3 regions of the Paenibacillus sp. ov031 genome follow, and region 3 is predicted to be linked to each of the others. Evidence: riboswitches for the same ligand, from Rfam matches in the RefSeq annotation. Region 3 holds a riboswitch; each other region holds the start of a gene.

Region 1 (3,285 bases), on a different contig from region 3:
GCGCTTAAAGCGTAATTTAATAAATAAAATGAGATTCAAAATAATAGAGATCACGTTGTCTGGAAACAGATGAGGTGGTCTTTCGTTTTTTTAGAAGATAAAGGACCATATAAACATAGATTACGAGTTGTAAATGAAGCATACCCGAAGTTGAGATCGGCACATTACACAATGGAGTACGATGCAAAAAATGCCGAGAACACAGGCATACTGCTGTCGTTTCTATATCTAAGCTAATGATTATTATCGTAACATCCCTTTTTTGGTAGGATCAGGGTAGGTTCCGAGCCAGAGGTGCACCTCTGATAGGTTCCTTGAGGACAAGCTTATGCTTGTACGCCAATTCATCAGAATAAGGGAGGATTTAAATTATGAAAAAAATGTTGACGTTGCTGCTGTCTGCGGGTCTGGTCGCTTCATTGTTCGGTGCAATTCCAGCTTTTGCTGCACCTACTGTTGTGAACTCAACGATTATTGTAGCCAAGGGAGAAACTTTTGATGGCAAAGGCCAAACGTATGTAGCCAACCCTTCCACCCTGGGAGATGGATCTCAAGCGGAAGATCAGAAGCCGGTATTTCGGTTGGAGGCAGGCGCCACGCTCAAAAATGTGATTATCGGTTCACCTGCAGCTGACGGTGTTCATTGTTACGGTAACTGCACAATTTCAAATGTGATTTGGGAGGATGTCGGTGAGGACGCTCTGACTCTGAAATCAGCCGGAACGGTTAACATCACTGGTGGTGCAGCTTACAAGGCCTATGATAAAGTATTTCAAATGAATGCAGCCGGAACGATTAACATTAAAAATTTCCGTGCAGACGATATTGGCAAGCTGGTACGTCAGAATGGCGGAACAACCTTCGCCGTGAACATGACGCTCGACAACTCAGACATTTCCAATGTCAAAGATTCTATTATGCGTACGGACAGCAGTACATCGCAAGGGAAAATTACAAATACCCGTTACTCCAAAGTACCGACCTTGTTTAAAGGCTTTGCATCGGGCAAAACAAGTCAATCCGGGAATACTCAATATTAAAACAGAGCTTACCGGTTCTCAATAATTTTCCTCTAAAGGATATGAAGCATAACAATTAAAGGGGATGTCCTCATGAATATGACGGGGACATCCCTTGTTCGCGTTATCTTGGTCTAATGAACCTGGCACACATTATTCGCTCTCATTTGCACCTTTCTGAGATGTAACGAATTACAGAGACGTTATTTCTTGAAGCAGAGGTATATGGCGCATAAATGAAACATATAGTTAATCACTCTTTCTTCTAGTTTAAACTGATTTTTTCTTATCGGGATTGTCACAAATACCCATGTGTTGTACAGTAGAAGCAATGAAATAAGTGAACCGGGTGCTCAATGAAGTTGGGCTGAGAGAGCGGCCTTGTGCTGCTGACCGTATATCTGATCTGGGTAATGCCAGCGTAGAGAACATGAATTTGCGATGAGCAATGGTAAGCGATAAGGGATAGAACATAAATGTCAGCGTTTCTTGGTTGCAACGGGATTTTTCTGATGTGACGGGGATGGTGTCGTTTGTTTTCTTCTTTCTCTATATCTGCCTAATGCGTTGCATCGTGAGAATTGTAAACTGTGCGTATGGCCTGCCTGTGAACCGGGGAGGCTTTTTTTGTTTGTTTTATTGTTTATTTTATAAATCAAGGGAAACAGAGGAAGGAAGTAGAGAACATGTCAACAGCAGTAGGCAGCAACAGATTGAAGTTAACCGATATTTTGGTAACAATTGTGATTGCGGTAGTCTTCGGGGTGATCTACAAAATATGGGGACCTACATATGATCTGATGAAGCCATTCGGCGTTCATGCGGAGCAGATGATTTACGGCATGTGGTTTATGGCGGGCACCTTTGCCTTTGTAATCATTCGTAAGCCGGGTGTAGCCATTCTGGCTGAAGTTGCGGCATCCACGGTGAGTGCTTTTCTCGGAAGTGAGTGGGGCATGTCGACACTGGTATATGGGCTGCTGCAAGGGCTGGGTGCAGAGATCTTCTTCGCCGCATTTCTGTACCGGAGAAGCAATCTGTTCGTCACCTGCCTCGCGGCTATTGGTGCAGCAGCGGCTTCGCTTGTACTCGATTATCAGTATGGGTACATTGATTCCCTCACAGCTTGGAACTACACGCTGTTTATCGGATTCCGCTTCATTGGAAGTATTCTGATTGCGGGTGTATTCACCTATTATCTCGCCAAAGCGCTGGAGCTTACAGGTGTAACACGATCCCTTAGACCGGTGTCGAAGCAGGATTATGAGGCGTTGGACTAGATGAATGAAGTGAAGAATGTGCAAGCGGTAGGTGTTACGAATCTAAGATGTAAGTTCCCGGGAGAGAAGGCCTTGGTGTTTCAAGGCTTGTCTCTCTCTGTGCGTCAAGGGGAGAAAGTGTTGTTGCTTGGACCAAGCGGCTCTGGCAAATCAACCTTGCTGCAAATTCTGAGCGGTCTGATTCCGCGATCTGTGGAGATTCCGATGAAATGTGATGACATTCAGGTGCCTGAGCAGCCCGGTATTGTTTTTCAAGATCCGGATACCCAGTTCTGTATGTCATATACGGATGAAGAGATTGCTTTTGTATTGGAAAACCGGAATATTCCACGCGAGCAGATGCCTGCTCTTATCCTTCGATATCTGGAACAGGTGGGGTTATGCTTTGAACATAATCGAACACTCATTCAATCCATGTCACAGGGCATGAAGCAGCGTCTTGCGATGGCTTCGATTCTGGCCATGGAGCCAGACGTACTCTTTTTGGATGAACCAACGGCACTGCTGGATGATGAAGGAACCTCTCAAGTATGGGAAACGGTGAAACAGATTGCACAGGACAAAACACTCATTATCGTAGAACATAAAATTAATGAAATCGTCGAGTGGGTGGACCGAATCATCGTATTGTCGCCTGAAGGAAAGATTGTGGCAGATGGCCCGGCGAATCAGGTGTTTACAGATGAGCGGAATATGCTCAGGGAATACGGAATCTGGTATCCAGGAGTTTGGGAAGAGCGAGGGCAGACGAAAGCACAGACGTTGGTCACAGGAGAGTTTATTCGTTATGGGGCAACAGAAACTGAAAGTATGGATAACAAGGAGGAGCGAGCTTCTGCGCAGCCCCAACCAGCCCTGGAAATGCAGCAATTCACCGGATGGCGCGGAAAAACACCTTTCATTCAGGTGGAACAGGCCAAGGTATGGCACGGAGATTGGGTGGGGATTGTCGGGGCTAACGGGGCAGGTAAAAGTTCGTTATTGCT
Region 2 (3,285 bases), 220 kb from region 3:
CTACATATGAAGCAAAATCTTAATTTAATATATCTTTATCGTATGTTCCAATATAGTCAAAGTCAATTGATTGAGGCCATTTGTTACGCAATTGTTATATAGTTTTGAAGATATATGGGTAACATTTCCTTAGGGTGCAAATTGCAGGGGATTCTAATTTATAAAAAGAAAATATTTACAAATATCCCTATTCCAAATGGCGCTTTTTGGTTTACAGATGAGACCGTTTCTCATATAATTTATGTAACCAAGTTTCATGTGATGAAACATGAGGAGGGCAACTTGCCATGGAAGACCGAAAGTTAACCGTCCGGGCTGTAGAACGGGCGCTGGATATATTATTGTGTTTTACAACCCGCAGTGATCTGGGGCTCACGGAAATTGCGAGCCAGATCGGTCTGCACAAAAGTACAGTCCATCGTCTGATGGCTACTTTGGAGGACAAGGGGTTTGTGATCCGGGATGCAGCAACCGAGAAGTATCGACTCGGCATACGTATCTGGGAACTGTCTGCCCATATGTCTCGCAGCGATGATCCTGCCATTTTGCTCCTTCCTGCGATGGAGCGGCTGAGAGATCGACTGGGCGAAACCGTGAGTTTATATCTGCGTGATGGCAGTGAGCGGATTCGAATTCAAGCCGTACAGAGTGATCAGGCGATTCGTCGTGTAGCTCCGGTGGGCGTCAGACTTCCGTTATCTGTGGGAGCATCCAGTAAAGTGTTAATGGCTTTTGCCACCGAAGAGGACCGCGAAGATCTGATGAATGGACCGGAATGGCCGGTATTTATCGATCCCAAAGTATATTTGGCCCAGATGAAAGACATTCTGGAATATGGCTACGCAACAAGTTATGAGGAGCGTGAACCAGGAGCCGCGGCAGTATCTGTACCCATCATGGATCGGAAAGGCAACATCGCTGCTGCTCTGTCGGTATCCGGGCCTGTTAGTCGCCTTTCGCAGGAGACGTTGCATGAATATGCACCTGTACTGAAGGAAGCTGCTACACAGATGGGACTTATGTTATCCTGATTTTATGTTCTGGAATATAAAGGTTGTTTTTATGATTCGGTTGCGCTACTCTGTAATGGACGGCCCAACAGGGTCAGCAATTGAATATGAATTTGCGGCTTAAATGCTGCAACTTGTTAACGTTACTGGGGGAGTCCGAATTGTCCGGACTGAGACGGAATCGCATGAGATTCTGGACCCTTTGCACCTGATCTGGATCATACCAGCGTAGGGAAGTAATCGGCGATACGACCACGAACACCGTATAATGTGACCTATGGATGGACTCCGTTATGGAGTCTCTATAAGGTATGTTATTGGTGATGGACATAAGCCGGTTCCCTTGGGAACCGGCTTTTTTTATACAGTAAACAGGCGGAAGCTGGTGTCAGATCTGCTTTTGGATAAAGGGCTGGGTGCCATTGGCGAGCATTGGGTGTAAACCTTTTGCTTCGACTGTCTGTATTAATTGAAGTGTATGTCCCTATTTTGTGTGGTATGGTCGCTCTTCCTTTTTCTATGTTGTGGATGATTTGGACCCGTGAGCAAGCATTTCAATCCAGGCAATCACTAATGAGGAGGAGACAAGAGCGATGAGCACAGGAAACCGAATGATGGGACAGGACAAGCAGAATCTGCAGTTGGCAGAGGAAAAAGGTACGACAGGACGGGTTCAGCCCTTCCCGGGCAGCCGCAAAGTATACATTCATGGCTCACGACCGGACATTGCTGTACCGGAGCGCGAAATTGCCCTTCATGACACCAATACTCCCCAAGGAGTGGAGCATAACGAACCGCTGCGTGTTTACGATACGAGCGGACCAATGACCGATCCTGGATTTCATGCCGATATCCGGGCAGGGCTGCCAGCGCTGCGCACCCGCTGGATTACGGAGCGTGAAGATGTTGAAGCCTACCAGGGAAGAACGGTCAAACCGGAGGATAACGGATTGAAACCAGGAGGGAAGCGAACTGGAGCCGAGAAGTATCCAGGCTTGCGTGCTAAACCATTACGTGGACAGGCAGGGCGCAGTGTGACTCAGATGCATTATGCACGGCAGGGAATGATCACGCCGGAGATGGAGTTCGCCGCTATTCGTGAGGGTGTGGAGCCAGAGTTTGTGCGGCAGGAGCTAGCGAGTGGAAGGGCCATCCTGCCGTCGAATATTAATCACCCAGAGAGTGAGCCGATGCTGATCGGGCGTCATTTTCATGTGAAGATCAATGCGAACATCGGAAACTCTGCGGTATCCTCCTCCATCGAGGAGGAGGTGGAGAAGATGACTTGGGCCGTACGCTGGGGATCGGATACGGTGATGGATCTTTCCACAGGCAAGGACATTCATACGACCCGCGAATGGATCATCCGCAATTCACCTGTACCGATTGGAACAGTACCGCTCTATCAGGCGCTGGAGAAGGTCAATGGCGAAGCAGAAGCACTGACATGGGAGTTGTATCGTGACACGCTCATAGAACAGGCAGAGCAGGGTGTGGACTATTTTACGATCCATGCAGGTGTGCTGCTGCGATATATTCCGCTGACCGCCAAACGTATGACGGGCATTGTGTCCCGGGGCGGGTCCATCATGGCAGCATGGTGCCTTGCGCATCATCAGGAGAATTTTTTGTATACCCATTTTGAAGAAATCTGCGAGATTATGAAAAGGTATGACGTGGCGTTCTCACTCGGAGACGGACTGCGTCCAGGAAGCATCTACGATGCTAATGATGAAGCCCAGATGGCGGAACTGGCTACGCTTGGTGAACTAACACAAATCGCCTGGAAGCATGATGTGCAGGTGATGATTGAAGGTCCGGGACATGTGCCGATGCACAAGATCAAGGAGAATGTCGATCTGCAAATGGAGATTTGCAAGGAGGCGCCGTTCTATACGCTGGGGCCGCTGACGACCGATATCGCCCCAGGATATGACCATATTACCTCGGCGATTGGGGCGGCGATGATCGGCTGGTTTGGCACGTCGATGCTCTGTTATGTTACGCCAAAAGAACATCTGGGCCTGCCCAATAAGGATGATGTGCGGGAAGGCGTTATCGCCTACAAGATCGCTGCTCATGCCGCTGATCTGGCGAAAGGTCACCCACGTGCCCAGCGGCGGGACGATGCGCTGTCCAAGGCACGGTTTGAGTTCCGCTGGAGGGATCAGTTCAACCTGTCACTGGACCCGGAACGTGCGCTGTCCTACCATGATGAGACGTTGCCGGCAGAAGGGGCTAAGGAAGCCCATTTCTGCTCCATGTGCGGCCCTAA
Region 3 (3,285 bases):
CTGGGAGGCTGCTTCATGGGCGATGTCCGAAGGCGCAGGCAGCATCCATTTCTCAATATGGAACAGGGAGACGGCTCCCTGCCATATCGCTATAAAGAGAATAACCGCCACAAAGGGCGGCCATACGCTTTTCCAATAGGCATGCATTAGCGATATTTCTCCGTCAGGGTGTCCATGCTGAAGCCACTTGGGCTATGGGCGATTTTGATCTGTGAGATGATGCTTGGGCTGCCAGCTTCCACGAGAACTTCGTGCATTTTGCGGACAACCTCCAGCAGTTCCTCTAGTTCTCCCTCCATCGTGGTATCGAGTGGATTAACCTGATATTTCAAGCCGGACTGCTGAATAACTTCAATGGCACGATCAACGTAAGGATAGGAATTTTCGCCATTTGGCGTTTTGGGAATGACTTGAATGCTAAGTAGTGTGCTTGCCATGAGAGATCACTTTTCCTTTCGAAATATATAAAATGAACTAATGACTGTTACACTTGCCACTTCGATGACAGAATAACCTTCCAATCGCTGTTATCCCCAGATTTTTTTGATTCCCTTCTCCAAAGGGAAAATCCGGTGATAAAGGCGAACGCTTCGCTTTTTCACGTTATTTCTGTCCTCTTCGTCATCGTGTAAATACTAAGTTCGTTTTATATGGATAATTTTATTGGGGTAAGAACTCGTTTGTATATGCTTTGGATACATCTACCTGCTCATCGAGCAGTTTTTTGCTAAACATCCAATCCGTGTAGTTCTGCCATACTTCCTGCTTTTGCTCACCCCAGCGTGGTGCGTCATCCTGATATTTTGGACTCAGCCACTTCTGGCTTGCGAGTACAAGATCCTTATCCAGATCCGGTACGGCCTTGATCAGAATGTTGGAAGCTTCTTCAGGATGATCGATTGCATATTGATATCCTTCGGAAGTCGCTTTCAAGAACGCTTTAACCAGCTCGGGATCGTTCTGAATCGTCTTTTCATTGGTAACGAGTACAGGTGTGTAGTAGTCCAGTGAATCGGAATAATCCTTCACATACAGCATGTCGATCGGTTCCCCGCGCAGTTCGGCTTCGATACCCGTCCATGCGTAGAAAATCCAGGCAAAGTCGATATCGCGTTTCACAGCGGTGAAGAAGTCTGCATCGCCCATGCTAATATTTTTTACTTTGGATACATCGGCGCCTTCGCCTTCCATAATGGATTGCATCACAGCTTCTTCCACCGGGGAGCCCCAGCCACCATAGGTTTTACCTTCAAAATCTTTGGGGGATTTGATGTTCCGGTCCACCGGAGCGGCAAATCCGGACGTGTTATGCTGAATGACTGCAGCGATGGACACGAGCGGTACGCCCTGTGTGCGGGCCTGGGTTACACTCTCCTGATAACTTACGCCAAAAGGCACTTCGTTCGAAGCTACCATCGTATCCGCGCCTCCGGCACCTGGCTGTACAATCTCGACATTTAAGCCTTCGGCTTTGTAAAAACCTTGATCTACAGCCGCATACAGGCCGGTATGATTCGTATTTGGTGTCCAGTCCAGCACCACTTTAATATCCTTGAGGGCTGCGTTGTCACCTTCATTGCTGTTTTCGGTGTTGCTGCTGCCATTTTCTCCTGAAGGTGCAGCTTCTTTGCCGCCACATGCGGCCACAGCCACAAGTAGTACGCACAAGAGCATTAGGCCCATCATTTTACGCCATCTCATCTTCATTTCTCTCCTTCATGTTGTCCGGCCAGTGGCGCGGGGTACTCCTTGGCTTCATATCCAAGCTTCTTGCATAAATCGACAGATTTATACCAGCTATGATCCGGATGACGTCACTTTTTTTAGCTCTCTGGCTATATAAAAGAACATTAAAAAAGCGCCCCGTTAATCCGGGACGCGTGCAGGCGTTAGAGATGTGGCACTCAGCAAAGAGGCTGGGCCAATTCGATATACTCCGATTCCTACGCTGGCATGATCCAGATCAGGTCTAAGGGTCAGTATCTTGGTGGGATACACTCTCAGCCGGCCTATTCCGACTCCCCTGGGAAACTATGAAGTTACGGGCATTACTAGGTGTAATTATAGGCCAGAGGCCCACGCATGTCCAGTCAGGAACTGGATAGGGGCACGTATGAATGAATCAAAGAGGCCATTATACATGCGTATAACGACCTCTCTAGATGTGTGATTTTCAACAATTATCGTGGCGAATCATATAAGGAAATCTGACTGAGTGCAAAAGCATCGGATTTCGGGTCATAGCCTACCTGTTTCTGAGTGGTTTCCAGATTCAATCGTTTAAACCGATTATTCGAGATCCCATGCAGTATGGTGAAGGGCTCCAGATCTGTAGTTGTAATTGCTTTGAACATCAAATCACACAAGTCAGCCGGACTAATATACGCGCTCATATCCCTTGCCTCCAGCGCGGGTCCATCCGGTTGGAAATCATCATATGCACCTATACGTATTGCTACACTTTGTAAACCTTCGGTATATGCAAAATAGGAAGCGAGCGATTCACCAAAACATTTGCTAACTCCGTACAAATTCCGTGGGCGTGTCGGCATGTCCGGATAGACTTGAGCATCAATGGGATACCCCTCGATCGTCTGTGCACTGCTTGCCAGAATGACTCTCCGCACACCTTGGTCCTTAGCTGCACGGAATACATTAAATGTACCTTTGATATTGATGTCCAACAACGATTCATAGAATCCGGCATGCGGGGAAGGATCTCCCGCCAGATGTACAACCACATCCATGCCTTCGCAAGCGTGCTGACAGGCTTCGGGATCTGTCACATCAAGTGTCATGATCTCATGGCTTGTCCCTTGATACGTATGCAGTCTGTCGATATTCAAATCCGTTAGTCGCAGGTGAAATGCTTCTGACAAGTGTTGGGACAAGTCACGTCCAATTTTTCCGGCTGCGCCGGTAATTAAAATGTTCATTAAATCAGCTCCAATTCTTAGCGCTGGAAGAACTCAATCCATTCCTTCTCGGGTCCATAGATGAAGAAATAACGGTAACCGTTAGGCAGTGTAATCATCTCTCCATCAATAAACTCGGCCTCAGTTGCCTTAATGCGGTTGTACTCAGACTCAAGGTCATCGACATGGATAGCAAAATGATGCACCGTACCTTCGGAAGGCAGCTTGTCGCTGTATCCCTGAATCAACTCAATCTCAGTCTCATCGCTTCCGTTGAAGCCGAGAAAGGCGAGCTGAATGACACCGTTGGTGTGGGTTACCCGATCTTTCAATTCAAGACCAACAATCTCCGTATAGAAACGCAGCGTGG

What was found. Region 3 has a riboswitch for thiamine pyrophosphate ahead of BUA17_RS21620 (ABC transporter substrate-binding protein). Riboswitches for the same ligand answer to the same signal wherever they lie in the genome.
Region 1: another riboswitch for thiamine pyrophosphate. It lies ahead of BUA17_RS22295 (ECF transporter S component); the one in region 3 lies ahead of BUA17_RS21620 (ABC transporter substrate-binding protein).
Region 2: another riboswitch for thiamine pyrophosphate. It lies ahead of thiC (phosphomethylpyrimidine synthase ThiC); the one in region 3 lies ahead of BUA17_RS21620 (ABC transporter substrate-binding protein).

What each region holds. Positions count from the first base shown of each region.
Region 1 is NZ_FRDO01000006.1:15,428-18,712, forward strand. Features, by position in the region: gene BUA17_RS22285 (radical SAM/SPASM domain-containing protein) at 1-8, shown strand, start outside; gene BUA17_RS22290 (pectate lyase) at 372-1,040, shown strand; TPP riboswitch at 1,354-1,464, shown strand; gene BUA17_RS22295 (ECF transporter S component) at 1,706-2,299, shown strand; gene BUA17_RS22300 (ABC transporter ATP-binding protein) at 2,300-3,285, shown strand, end outside.
Region 2 is NZ_FRDO01000005.1:59,902-63,186, reverse strand. Features, by position in the region: gene BUA17_RS20615 (IclR family transcriptional regulator) at 288-1,031, shown strand; TPP riboswitch at 1,149-1,262, shown strand; gene thiC (phosphomethylpyrimidine synthase ThiC) at 1,622-3,285, shown strand, end outside.
Region 3 is NZ_FRDO01000005.1:283,142-286,426, reverse strand. Features, by position in the region: gene BUA17_RS21630 (ABC transporter permease) at 1-147, opposite strand, end outside; gene BUA17_RS21625 (thiamine-binding protein) at 147-437, opposite strand; gene BUA17_RS21620 (ABC transporter substrate-binding protein) at 661-1,701, opposite strand; TPP riboswitch at 1,923-2,035, opposite strand; gene BUA17_RS21615 (NAD-dependent epimerase/dehydratase family protein) at 2,181-2,936, opposite strand; gene BUA17_RS21610 (VOC family protein) at 2,954-3,285, opposite strand, start outside.